DNA from 2 places in the Pararhizobium sp. LjRoot235 genome. Region 2 is predicted to be linked to the other one. Evidence: riboswitches for the same ligand, from Rfam matches in the RefSeq annotation. Region 2 holds a riboswitch; the other holds the start of a gene.

Region 1 (5,300 bases), on a different contig from region 2:
GCTTGGCGCATTGGCCACGCTGACTGTGCACGGAGGTCTTGGGCACGGGCTCGTTGGAACTTTTCATGCCGCGAAGATAATGCCTATTGACGTTTTAGACAATGGTGTCTAATTTGACATGTGTGTCCAAATTTATTGACGCCCTGGTGGCAAACTAAGCGCGGTCCTCCCAAGCCCGCGATCATCCTGATGACGATCCATTGAACCCTCCTGAGAGCGATGCGGCAAGGCGGTGTCCCGGCTGCGCGCCGCTGTCTTCTGAAAGATGATCACCATGACAACTTCCTTCTTTCGCACCGCGCTGATCCTCGGTCTTTTATCGGCGATCGGCCCCTTCGCCATCGACATGTATCTTCCGGCCTTACCCTCGATCGGACAGGATCTTCAGGCCGAAAACAATGTCGTGCAGCTTAGCCTGCTGGCTTTTTTCATCTCCTTTGCACTCTCCCAGCTCGTCTACGGCCCGCTGTCTGATATGTGGGGCCGCAAGGCGCCGCTCTATCTCGGCATCGGCCTGTTTTCTGCTGCCAGCATCGGCTGTGCACTGGCGACCGATATCGAAACCCTGATCGCCTTCCGCTTCCTGCAGGGGATCGGCGGAGCCGCCGGCATGGTCATTCCGCGTGCCATCGTTCGTGACATGCATACCGGCGTGCAGGCCGCGCGGTTGATGTCGCTGCTGATGCTGGTCTTCAGCATTTCGCCGATCCTCGCACCGCTCGCCGGCAGCGCCGTCATCGAATTCTACGGCTGGCGCGGCGTCTTCTGGGCGGTCATGGCTGCCTCGTTCATCGGCCTGATCCTTCTGGCGACGCAATTGCGGGAGACCCGTCCGAAGGCGCATCGCGCCGAAAGCAGCCTTGGCAGCGCCATGGCGGCCTATGGTGTCCTCCTGAGGGACAGAAACTTCCTGACGCTCACCTTCATCGGCGGACTCGGCATTTCCAGCTTCCTCGTCTACCTGGCGAACTCGCCCTTCGTGCTGATCGACCATTACGGCTTGACGCCGACGCAATACAGCCTCGCCTTCTCGATCAATGCGGTGTCGTTCTTCGGCGTATCGCAGGTGACCGGCTGGTTCGGCGAGCGTTTCGGCCTCGTGCGCGTCATGCGCGTCGCCGTCACCGCATTTGCGCTCACCATGGCAACGATGGCCATCGTCATGAGCCTGGACTTCAGCCAACTGCCCGTATTGGCTGTTTTCCTCTTCATCGGCTATGGCTGCCTCGGTCTCGTCATCCCGACGACGGCGGTTCTGGCGCTGGAGGATCACGGCGAGATCGCCGGCACGGCCTCGTCGCTGATGGGAACGTTGCATTTCGTCACGGCCGCTGTTGCCATGATGGTTGCGTCGGTTTTCTTCGATGGCACCGCGGTGCCGATGGCGATGGGGATAGCGCTGTGCGCAGTTGGCGCCCTGTTGCTGACGCAGGCGACGATCGGTCGCCGCCATGCGGTGAGTGCTGCGGCCGAATAACCGCGGATCATCGATCGCATGGATTGCCAGAGGCCAAGGCGATGTTCCGGGCCTTTTTTTTGCGGGTGAGCCGGTTACGGCGCGGTCATCCGCCGAAGCTGGAAAAATCCGGCCCGAGCGTTATCTCGCTTGCGGGAATGAATGAGTGGACCGGAAACCGAGGGCGACACATGACTGGCCAGCTGAACATATGGCAGGGGATCCAGATCCCCGATCTCGACGGAAAAGCAGTCCTGATCACCGGTGCCTCGACGGGGATCGGCGCCGCGCTGGCGCTGGCGTTTTCTGCCCAGGGCGCTAGCGTCGCGATCCACTACAATGAGAGCCGCCAGGCTGCGACTCAACTGCTGGCGGAGGTCGCGGGTGCGGGCGGCACGGCGGTGCTGGTCCAGGGCGACGTATCCACGGATGGGGTGACCGAACGGGTGGTCGAGGAGGCCGCCAGTCAATTCGGTCGGCTTGATGGGCTGATCAACAATGCCGGTGGCATGCTCGGTCGCGTTGCGACCGCCGAAATGAGCGACGCGCACTACCAGCGCGTGATGGATCTCAATGCCCGTTCGGTGCTTGCCGCGACGCGGGCCGCACATCCCTGGCTGCGCAAACAGGGCGGCTTCATCATCAACACGACGTCGATCGCTGCCCGCAATGGTGGCGGCAATGGGGCGATCCTCTACGCGGCAGCCAAAGGCTTCGTGTCGACCATCACCCGCGGCCACGCCAAGGAATTTGTTGGCGACGGTATCCGCGTCAACGCTGTTGCGCCCGGCATCATCGCGACGCCGTTCCACGAACGCTACACCAGCCCTGAAATGCTCGATGCGCAACGGCGCACCGTGCCGATGGGCCGGGTCGGCACCCCGGAGGATTGCGTCGGCGCCTATCTCTTTCTGGCATCACCCAGTCTGTCCGGCTACATTACCGGCCAGATTATCGAGGTCAACGGCGGCCAGTTGATGCCTTAACCGCACGCCCGTGCTTAAACACTGGTCGATCACTCGGTTGACAGCGACACCGGCCACCTTGACGTGGCGGCCATGCTCGGCCTAAATCACCGCCGACGGTTCCCCGATGGATGACTTCGAGGGGATTAATAGGGAACACGGTGCGGAAGACCCAACAGGGACCAAGACTGTGGCTGCCCCCGCAACTGTAAGCGGATTGCCGATCGTCCTTGTGGCGCCTTTTCAGGCGCCATGCCACTGCGAGCCTCTGGCTTCGCGGGAAGGCAGGCGAAAGACACATATCCGCGAGCCAGGAGACCTGCCGTCGAAAGCAAGATCCACTCACCCGGGCGGGGTTGCCCGGAAAGGAACCGTCATGATCGATTTCGACCGCCCTGCCGGGCGCTTTGTCGCCTTTTCCCGTATTCTCGCGCCGATTTCCGCAGCCGCGGTTGTGTTGGGGAGCCTCTGCACACTGGCCGCGGCTGCACCGACGCGCTATCCCCTGGAAATTTCAAATTGCGGCCAGACCGTAAGCTTCGACAAGCCGCCGCAGAGGATTGTTTCGATCGGCCAGGGCATGACCGAAGTCCTGTTCTCGCTCGGCCTGGCCGGCAAGATTGGCGGGACCGCCGTCTGGGTCGGTCCGGTGCTGAAAGAGTATGAGGCCCAAAACCGGAAGATCAAGCGCCTCGCCGACAACGACCCGAGCTTCGAATCCGTCGTCGGCGAGGCGCCGGATCTCGTCGCCGCCGAATTCGAATGGCATGTCGGCGCGCAAGGATCGGTTGGCAAGCGTGAGCAGTTTTCAGGCCTCGGCATCAACACCTATGTCTCGCCGGCCGACTGCGTCGCCAAGGTCAATACCGATGGCGGCGATGGTCGGCGCAAAGAACTCTTCACGATGGACCTGATCTACCAGGAAATCCGCGAGCTCTCGCAAATCTTCGACATAAAGGATCGCGGCGATGCACTGATCGCAGACCTGAAAAAGCGGGAATCCGACGCCGCTGCTTTGGTCCTTGGCGCCAGGCTCAGCGACATCCCGGTCGTCTTCTGGTTTTCCAGCAAGGAAGTGGAGGGGGATGCCTTCATTGCCGGCAAGAACAGCGCTCCGGCCTATATCCTGAAGGCGCTCGGTGCCAGGAATGTCGTGACGACCGAGGAGGAATGGCCGCTGATCGGCTGGGAAACGATCGCTGCGGCCAATCCCTCCGTCATCGTCATCGCCACCATGGACCGCCGCCGCTATGCGGCTGACGATCCGGCGGTGAAGATCGACTTTCTCGAGAAGGATCCGGTCACCAGCCAGTTGGACGCGGTCAGGAACAAGCGCTTCATCCAGATGGATGCGCAGTCGATGAACCCGACGATCCGCACAATCGACGGCATCGAGACGCTGGCGCAAGGCATCAAGGCGTTCGGATTGTCGCAGTGACACTGGCGGCGATCGAACAACCCGTAACGATCGGCGGCCGGTGGTGGGCGCGCTTGGCGCTTGCCACCCTGACGCTTACAGCACTCGCCTTCATGATCAGCCTTGCCGTCTCGATTGGCGAGATCTCCATCCCGCTCACAACCACCGGCAAGGCCGTGGCCAACCGGATTTTCGGCGCGTCATTCGAACTCAGCCGCATCCATGAAGGCATCGTCTGGGATTATCGGCTGAGCCGCGCCCTGCTTGCCGCGAGTTCCGGGGCAGCGCTTGCACTGTCCGGCGCGATCCTGCAGGCGCTGCTGCGCAATCCGCTGGCCGAACCCTATGTGCTCGGCATCTCCGCCGGCGCTTCGGCCGGTGCGGTTGCGGTGATGATCCTCGGTTTCGGCTACGGCGTCCTGACGCTGTCGGCCGGCGCTTTTCTCGGCGCCGTCCTTGCCTTCGTTCTGGTATCGGCCCTTGCCGCCGGGGCCGGCGGCGGGGCGGACCGGATCATCCTGGCCGGTGTCGCAGGCTCACAGCTTTTCAACGCGCTGACCTCCTACATCGTCACCACGTCGGCCAATGCCGAGCAGGCGCGCGGCGTCATGTTCTGGTTACTCGGCAGCCTTGCCGGCGTGCGCTGGCCTGACGTCTATCTGGCCGCGCCCGTCGCTCTCGCCGGTTTGGCCGTGTCGATGTTCTATGCCCGCGCACTGGACGCCTTTACCTTCGGGATCGATGCAGCGGCAGCGCTGGGCATTGCGGTCAACCGCGTCCGCATGATCCTTCTCGGCGCAACGGCGCTGATGACGGCGGTCATGGTTAGCATTGTCGGCTCCATTGGTTTTGTCGGGTTGGTCATTCCACATGCGGCGCGGTTCCTCGTCGGTCCTTCGCATGGCCGCCTTCTGCCCGCCTCGGCATTGATCGGCGCGACCTTCATGGTTACCGCCGATATTGTATCGCGCATCATCGTTCCGCAGCAGATCCTGCCGATCGGGGTCGTCACCGCGCTGTTTGGCGCGCCGGCCTTCGCGGCCATTCTCTACAAGGCAAGGAGACCGGTTTGAGCATTTCCGTCCGTGACGTCCATTGGTCGACCGGCGGCGCAATGATCGTCGACGGCATCAGCATCGAGGTGGCGCCCGGCAGGACGCTCGGCCTGCTTGGGCCGAACGGGTCTGGCAAATCCAGCCTGTTGCGCCTGATCTGCCGGTTGCGAAACGTCAAGAGCGGCGTCGTTTCGCTTGGAAACACAGATATCGCTGCAATGTCCCGTCTCGACATCGCCCGGCGCGTCGCCTTCGTCGAGCAGCAGGCAACGACCGATGCAGAGGTGAGTGTTCTCGACGCGGTCAGGCTGGGACGCACGCCGCATCGCGGCCCGCTCTCGTCCTGGAGTGCCGCGGACGATGCCGCAGTGCACGCCGCTCTTTGTCATGTCGGCATGCCCGGCAGG
Region 2 (5,300 bases):
TCCGGCCATTTTAATGGAATGTTATTATGCGGCCTTCTTGAGAGCCATCGCATTGATCGAGGCTTCCGCCAATGCCGTCAGGTCGTGATCAGTCTTGCCTTCCTGTTGCAGCGTTTCATCGAGCAGCTTGACCGCATCCTTGAGACCGAGCATCGTTGCCCACGTCCTCAGCGCCCCATAGCGCGCGATTTCATAATGTTCGACGGCCTGTGCTGCCGCCAGCAGGCCGGCATCGAGCGCCGGTGAATTCCTGAAGTCTTCGAGAACTTCCTCGCCTTCTTCGATCAAGCCGTCGATCGCTGGGCAGTTCTTGCTGACTGCGCGCTTGCCAAAAATTTCGAACACCTGCTGCAGACGTTCGATCTGGCCTTCGGTTTCGTCGCGATGTTTTTCAAACGCCGCCTTCAGCTTGGGGTCGTGGGCGCCCTTGGCCATTTTCGGCAAGGCCTTCAGGATCTTGCGTTCGGCATAGTAGACGTCCTTGAGCAGGTCGTAGAACAGGTCTTCCAGGGCTTTCTGTGCCATTGGTTTCCTCCTTTTCCGTGATTTGAAGCGTCGGAACGACAGACGGGAAACGGGTTGGCGCGCACTTTGTTCCGCCTCGCATTGCAATCGCCGCCCGACGTCGTGCGCCGCTTCCCTCGGGTCAACGCCCCGCCTATATAAAGAGCGGGAGGACTTTGATGATTTGGATATTTCCTGCGCTCGCAGGCATTTTGATTGTCTATTTCGCGACACGTTCGTCGCGCTTCCGGCGATTTGCCGAGCCGGTATTGAGTTTGATGGTTGCGGGCGGGTTGATCATCGCCTTCATCATCTGGATCAATGAAGGCGGCAACTCTCCCAACACGGAGAGCAATCCGAACAGACAGCAGACACAACCGGCGCTGACTCCGCAGGACATCTCCGTTGAAGGACTGGCGTTCACCCGCAACCAGCCGGACACGAGCTATCGTGCGACCGGCACGGCGGTGAACAAAAGTAGCTTCAATCTCGACTATTTCAAACTGTCTGTGACGCTAGACGATTGCCCGGATAACCAGTGCAGGACGCTCGGTGAGGACACCGCCCTCATTCTGGCGCGCATTCCCGCGGGCCAGAGCCAGAGCTTCGAAACCTTCTTCACCTTCCCAAACCGCTACGGCGTGGAGCCAACCGCGCCCAAATGGTCGTACCAGATCACCGAGGTTCGCGGACGGCTGCCATGAACCGCGCTGCCATGAACCCGGCCGCCAACTCGCCCGGCTGATCTCATCCAGATACCAGCTGATACGAGGCAACTCGTTCTGCTCCATCGGCGCGATCGGCCCGGGAACGCAATGGTGCGAACGGACGCCGCGCCCAATGCGTCTACTCGCCTCTTGGATACCTTTTGCAGAAAACCCGTCAAAACTGGACGGCAAGTGCGGCGTTCTGTGTTTCCCTGAGCCGCGCCAGTATCTCAGCCCCCGAGACGGGATAGGCGATCGCATAACCCTGCAGGACATCGCAGCCCAGGCGCGTCAGAAGCTTGGCATGCTCCGGCGTCTCGACCCCTTCGGCCACCACTTCGATGTCTAGCGCTTTGGCGATATCGACGATCGAGCGCAACAGACGCTTCTGTTCGCGCGAGGTGGTGATCGGAAATACCAGCCGCCGATCGATCTTCAGCCGCCGCGGCTTCACCTTCATCAGCCCGATGATCGAGGCGTGGCCCGAGCCGAAATCATCGATCTCGATGTCAATGCCCATATTCTTCAGCGCGGCAACATTGGAAAGTACGCCTTCCTCGCTTTCGTCGAGAAAGATCGTCTCCAGCAGTTCGAATGACAGCGTATCCGGCTCGACATCCAGTTGCTGCAACTCGTCGATCAAAAGCGGATCGGACAACCGCGCTGCCGAAACATTTACCGCGATCCGTGGAACGCGCACGCCCTGCCGCATCCAGGCGCGGCGATCCTTCAACGCCGCCTCCAGGATTGCGGCATCCAGATCATCCAGCATGCCGAGATTTCCCGTGACATCGATGAATTCGCCCGGCAACAGAACCCCGCGTTTCGGGTGGCGCCACCGCGCCAAAGCCTCCAGGCCGACGATGCGGCGTGTCCGCGCATCGACCTGCGCTTGGTAAAAGGGAACAAACTCTCCCTTCTCCAGTCCGCGCGCAAATTGCTTGGCAACGCGGCGCTCGTTGTTGAGCTGCGCCTTGAGGTGCGCCGAGAATACCTCCACCCTGCCCCGGCCAAGTCTCTTGGCGCGATGAAGGGCGACATCGGCTTCCGCGAGCAGGCTGGCGATATTTCTACCGGTGGCGGAAGCCAGGCCGATCGAGGCACCGGTGCGCAGCACTTCGTCATTGTGCCATATCGATTGCTTCAATTGCTGCGCCAGCCGTTCGGCAACCGTCTTCAAGTCTTCCACGGAGTTGAAGTTTGCAACAAGAGCCGCAAATTCGTCGCCGCCTATGCGAGCGACGAAGGCGCTATTCGGTAAAGCGGCGACAATCCGGCCGGCGGTCGATTTCAGCACATCATCGCCCACCGAATGCCCCGCCGTGTCGTTGATCTGCTTGAACCGGTCGAGGCCGATATGGAGGATGGCGAGCTTTTCCAGCCCGGCATCCTCTGAAAGTTCCCCTAATCTGCGATCGAAGAACCTACGGTTCGGCAGCCCGGTCAGGTAGTCGTGTTCGGCCGCGTATTCGATCCTGCGGGCGCTCGCCTCGAGCTCAACTGCGCGTTTTTCGGCAATGGCCTTCTGCCGCTGCAGTTCCCGATTGAGAAGGACATCCGCCGTCACGTCCCATTCCACGCCGATGAAGGTGATATTTCCGTCTTGCTCGAAGCAATGCGCCCTGGAGCGGAGATAGCGAACTTTACCGTCCGGTAGAACAATGCGGTACTCTGACGAGTAGTTGCCTTTGCCCTTGAGGGCATAGTTGAAATCCGCCTCGGCCTGCTCCCGGTCATCCGGATGGACCGCCTTGATCCACAACGCCGCCTTGACGCGCTTGTTTGTCCTGCCGGTTCCATAGAGCAGGTGCATCTGCTTATCCCAGACGACTTCATCCTTCTGCGTATCGTGTTCCCATACGCCGATCCGGGAGGCGTCAAGCGCAAGCTCCAGTCTCCGAAGAATATTCTGAAATTCCTGTTCGGACCTCGCCGCCTTCATTGTTTTCTCTATGAATGACTCTTTCCATGCGGACGTGCGCGGCATTCTGCCGCAAGGTTCCTAAAGAAATATTGCCTCACAAAAACGCGAAATGTAATCCGCAATACAATCAACCATTCAATGCTATTTCATGACAAATAGCCGTACACCGTCTAATTTGCGCTTAACCTGGAAAGATACATGTGCAAGCGAACTTGGGCAAATGGGACGGCAAAGCGGCATCGCGCGTCGTAACCTCGAATTGACATGAGCAGGGCGACATCATAATCATCGTCGGATCAATTGGTTCCCTTGGAAGCGAACGTTTCCGGGGAGTAAATGGGAACGTGACGGATGGACCCATGCTGGGCATCTCAATCACGGCCGACCCCGCGACTGTAGAGCGGTCGGAATTTGTCATGCCGGTTAATCCGGCAAAAGCCACTGCGGCGGCGGGCCTGGCCCGCACCTTGGGAAGGCGAGACAGGTTCACTGGTGCCAAGCACCTGACGCCGCGAGCCAGGAAACCTGCCGGTTGATAAAGGGGCATTGTGCCCATTTGGTGGGAAGTTTCCCACGCGCCATCACGGAGGTTGTCATGGCTACGTCTACAGTTTCGAGCATCCCGCTCTCCCTCAACGACCGCATCACCGCCGGTATCCTCGCCCTTCTGATCGGCGGATTCCTGGTTTTCGGCGCCGGTCTCGCGAATTCCGCAGTGCTGCACGACACCGCACACGACGTTCGCCACTCCTACGGTTTTCCCTGCCATTGATCGGCTGATGTGAGAAGCCGCGCGCTTTTCGCATTCAATCCGGCAACAGAATGCGGGTTTCCATGGAAACCATGCATCGATGGTACATGCGCCCGTGCTGCGGTACCGGGCGGCATTTGCCGTGGGGTTTTCAAACATAGCAAGCCAGAGAGCGTTGACGAGCATCCGCTCCGCTTGAACCTGGGGGTATCGAAATGATTGTCAAAACGCTTCTGGCCGCGTTGGTGGCCGGACTGATTGCGGGTGTCTTTACGACGGTGGCGCAGACTGCGCGGGTCGTTCCGATCATCCTTCATGCCGAAGAATATGAGGGCAAGGAGCCCGCGACGGAACAGCCCGCCGGCACAGACGGGCAGCAACAGCACTCGTCGCTCAAGCAGACAACCACGATCGGCGAAATACTTGCGGCATTCTCTCCAATCACGCCGGCCTACGCCCATGAGGGCGAGCATGAGGACGAAGGCGGCATCATGTTTGGCATGAGCCGCTTTTCAGGAACCTTGCTCGCCAATCTCGTGACCGGCACAGGTTTCAGCCTGTTGCTGACCGGCATCAGCCTGCTGATCGGCTATCCCATCACGCTTCGCAACGGCGTCCTCTGGGGCGCTTGCGGTTGGCTGGCGGTCCACATGCTGCCCGCCATCGGCCTGCCACCGGAATTGCCCGGCTTTCCAGCCGCCGACCTGCATGACCGGCAGATATGGTGGATGGCGACGGTCCTGCTCTCCGGCGCAGGCCTCTATCTCCTTGCACTGCGCCACGAAATCGCTGCGAAAATCGCCGGTCTGGCGGTGCTCGCCGCGCCGCATGTTTACGGCGCACCGCAGCCTGCGGATATTTCGAGCCCGGTTCCGGCCGTTCTCGGCGCCGAATTCGCTGTCGCCGCGCTGGCAACCGCGCTCGCCTCGTGGATCGTGCTCGGCCTTGTCTCGGGCTTTTTCAACGACCGCTTCCTGAAATCGGCGTAACGAAACCGGCTTGCCATCTCAGCCGCCTGTGCGTTCAAGATGGGTGCGCAGGCGGCTTCTTTGCGTCTCCTCGTCGAGAAGCACGCAGACATCGCAAAAGGTCCCACCATCCGTTCGGTAATACAGGCAGCAACCGCTTCTGAGCCGAAAAATGCGCTCGACCGGCACGCCATCCATGATCGCGGCGACCTTTTGATAGCGCAGTGCGTCTGACTTCAGCGGCGAACCTTCGGTGTTGACGATCGCGAGCGCCGAAACCATCGCTTGTTCCTCTTGCGCCGATGCCGCACCTATTTCGAGAAAAGCACCGGCAATGCCGTCGGCGGCCAGCCGCCATTGTGCAACCGATGACAAACCGGTACGGGCCTTCACCGTTTCGATAACCGGCGCAAGGCTGGCAACGAAGCTGTCGTGAAACAGGGGTG

What was found. A riboswitch is a leader RNA that binds a small molecule or an ion and turns the genes downstream of it on or off. The one in region 2 is predicted to bind cobalamin.
Region 1: linked by a shared signal. The riboswitch ahead of ACSQ2Z_RS21950 (ABC transporter substrate-binding protein) and the one ahead of ACSQ2Z_RS08390 (CbtB domain-containing protein) in region 2 are both predicted to bind cobalamin.

Annotation. Positions count from the first base shown of each region.
Region 1 is NZ_CAXUSP020000002.1:269,338-274,637, forward strand. It holds gene ACSQ2Z_RS21935 (TetR/AcrR family transcriptional regulator C-terminal domain-containing protein) at 1-67, opposite strand, end outside; gene ACSQ2Z_RS21940 (multidrug effflux MFS transporter) at 275-1,477, shown strand; gene ACSQ2Z_RS21945 (SDR family NAD(P)-dependent oxidoreductase) at 1,648-2,442, shown strand; cobalamin riboswitch at 2,522-2,762, shown strand; gene ACSQ2Z_RS21950 (ABC transporter substrate-binding protein) at 2,798-3,859, shown strand; gene ACSQ2Z_RS21955 (FecCD family ABC transporter permease) at 3,952-4,911, shown strand; gene ACSQ2Z_RS21960 (ABC transporter ATP-binding protein) at 4,953-5,300, shown strand, end outside.
Region 2 is NZ_CAXUSP020000001.1:1,755,010-1,760,309, reverse strand. It holds gene ACSQ2Z_RS08405 (ferritin-like domain-containing protein) at 25-525, opposite strand; gene ACSQ2Z_RS08400 (hypothetical protein) at 684-1,208, shown strand; gene ACSQ2Z_RS08395 (bifunctional diguanylate cyclase/phosphodiesterase) at 1,387-3,153, opposite strand; cobalamin riboswitch at 3,420-3,682, shown strand; gene ACSQ2Z_RS08390 (CbtB domain-containing protein) at 3,731-3,907, shown strand; gene ACSQ2Z_RS08385 (CbtA family protein) at 4,102-4,875, shown strand; gene ACSQ2Z_RS08380 ((2Fe-2S)-binding protein) at 4,894-5,300, opposite strand, start outside.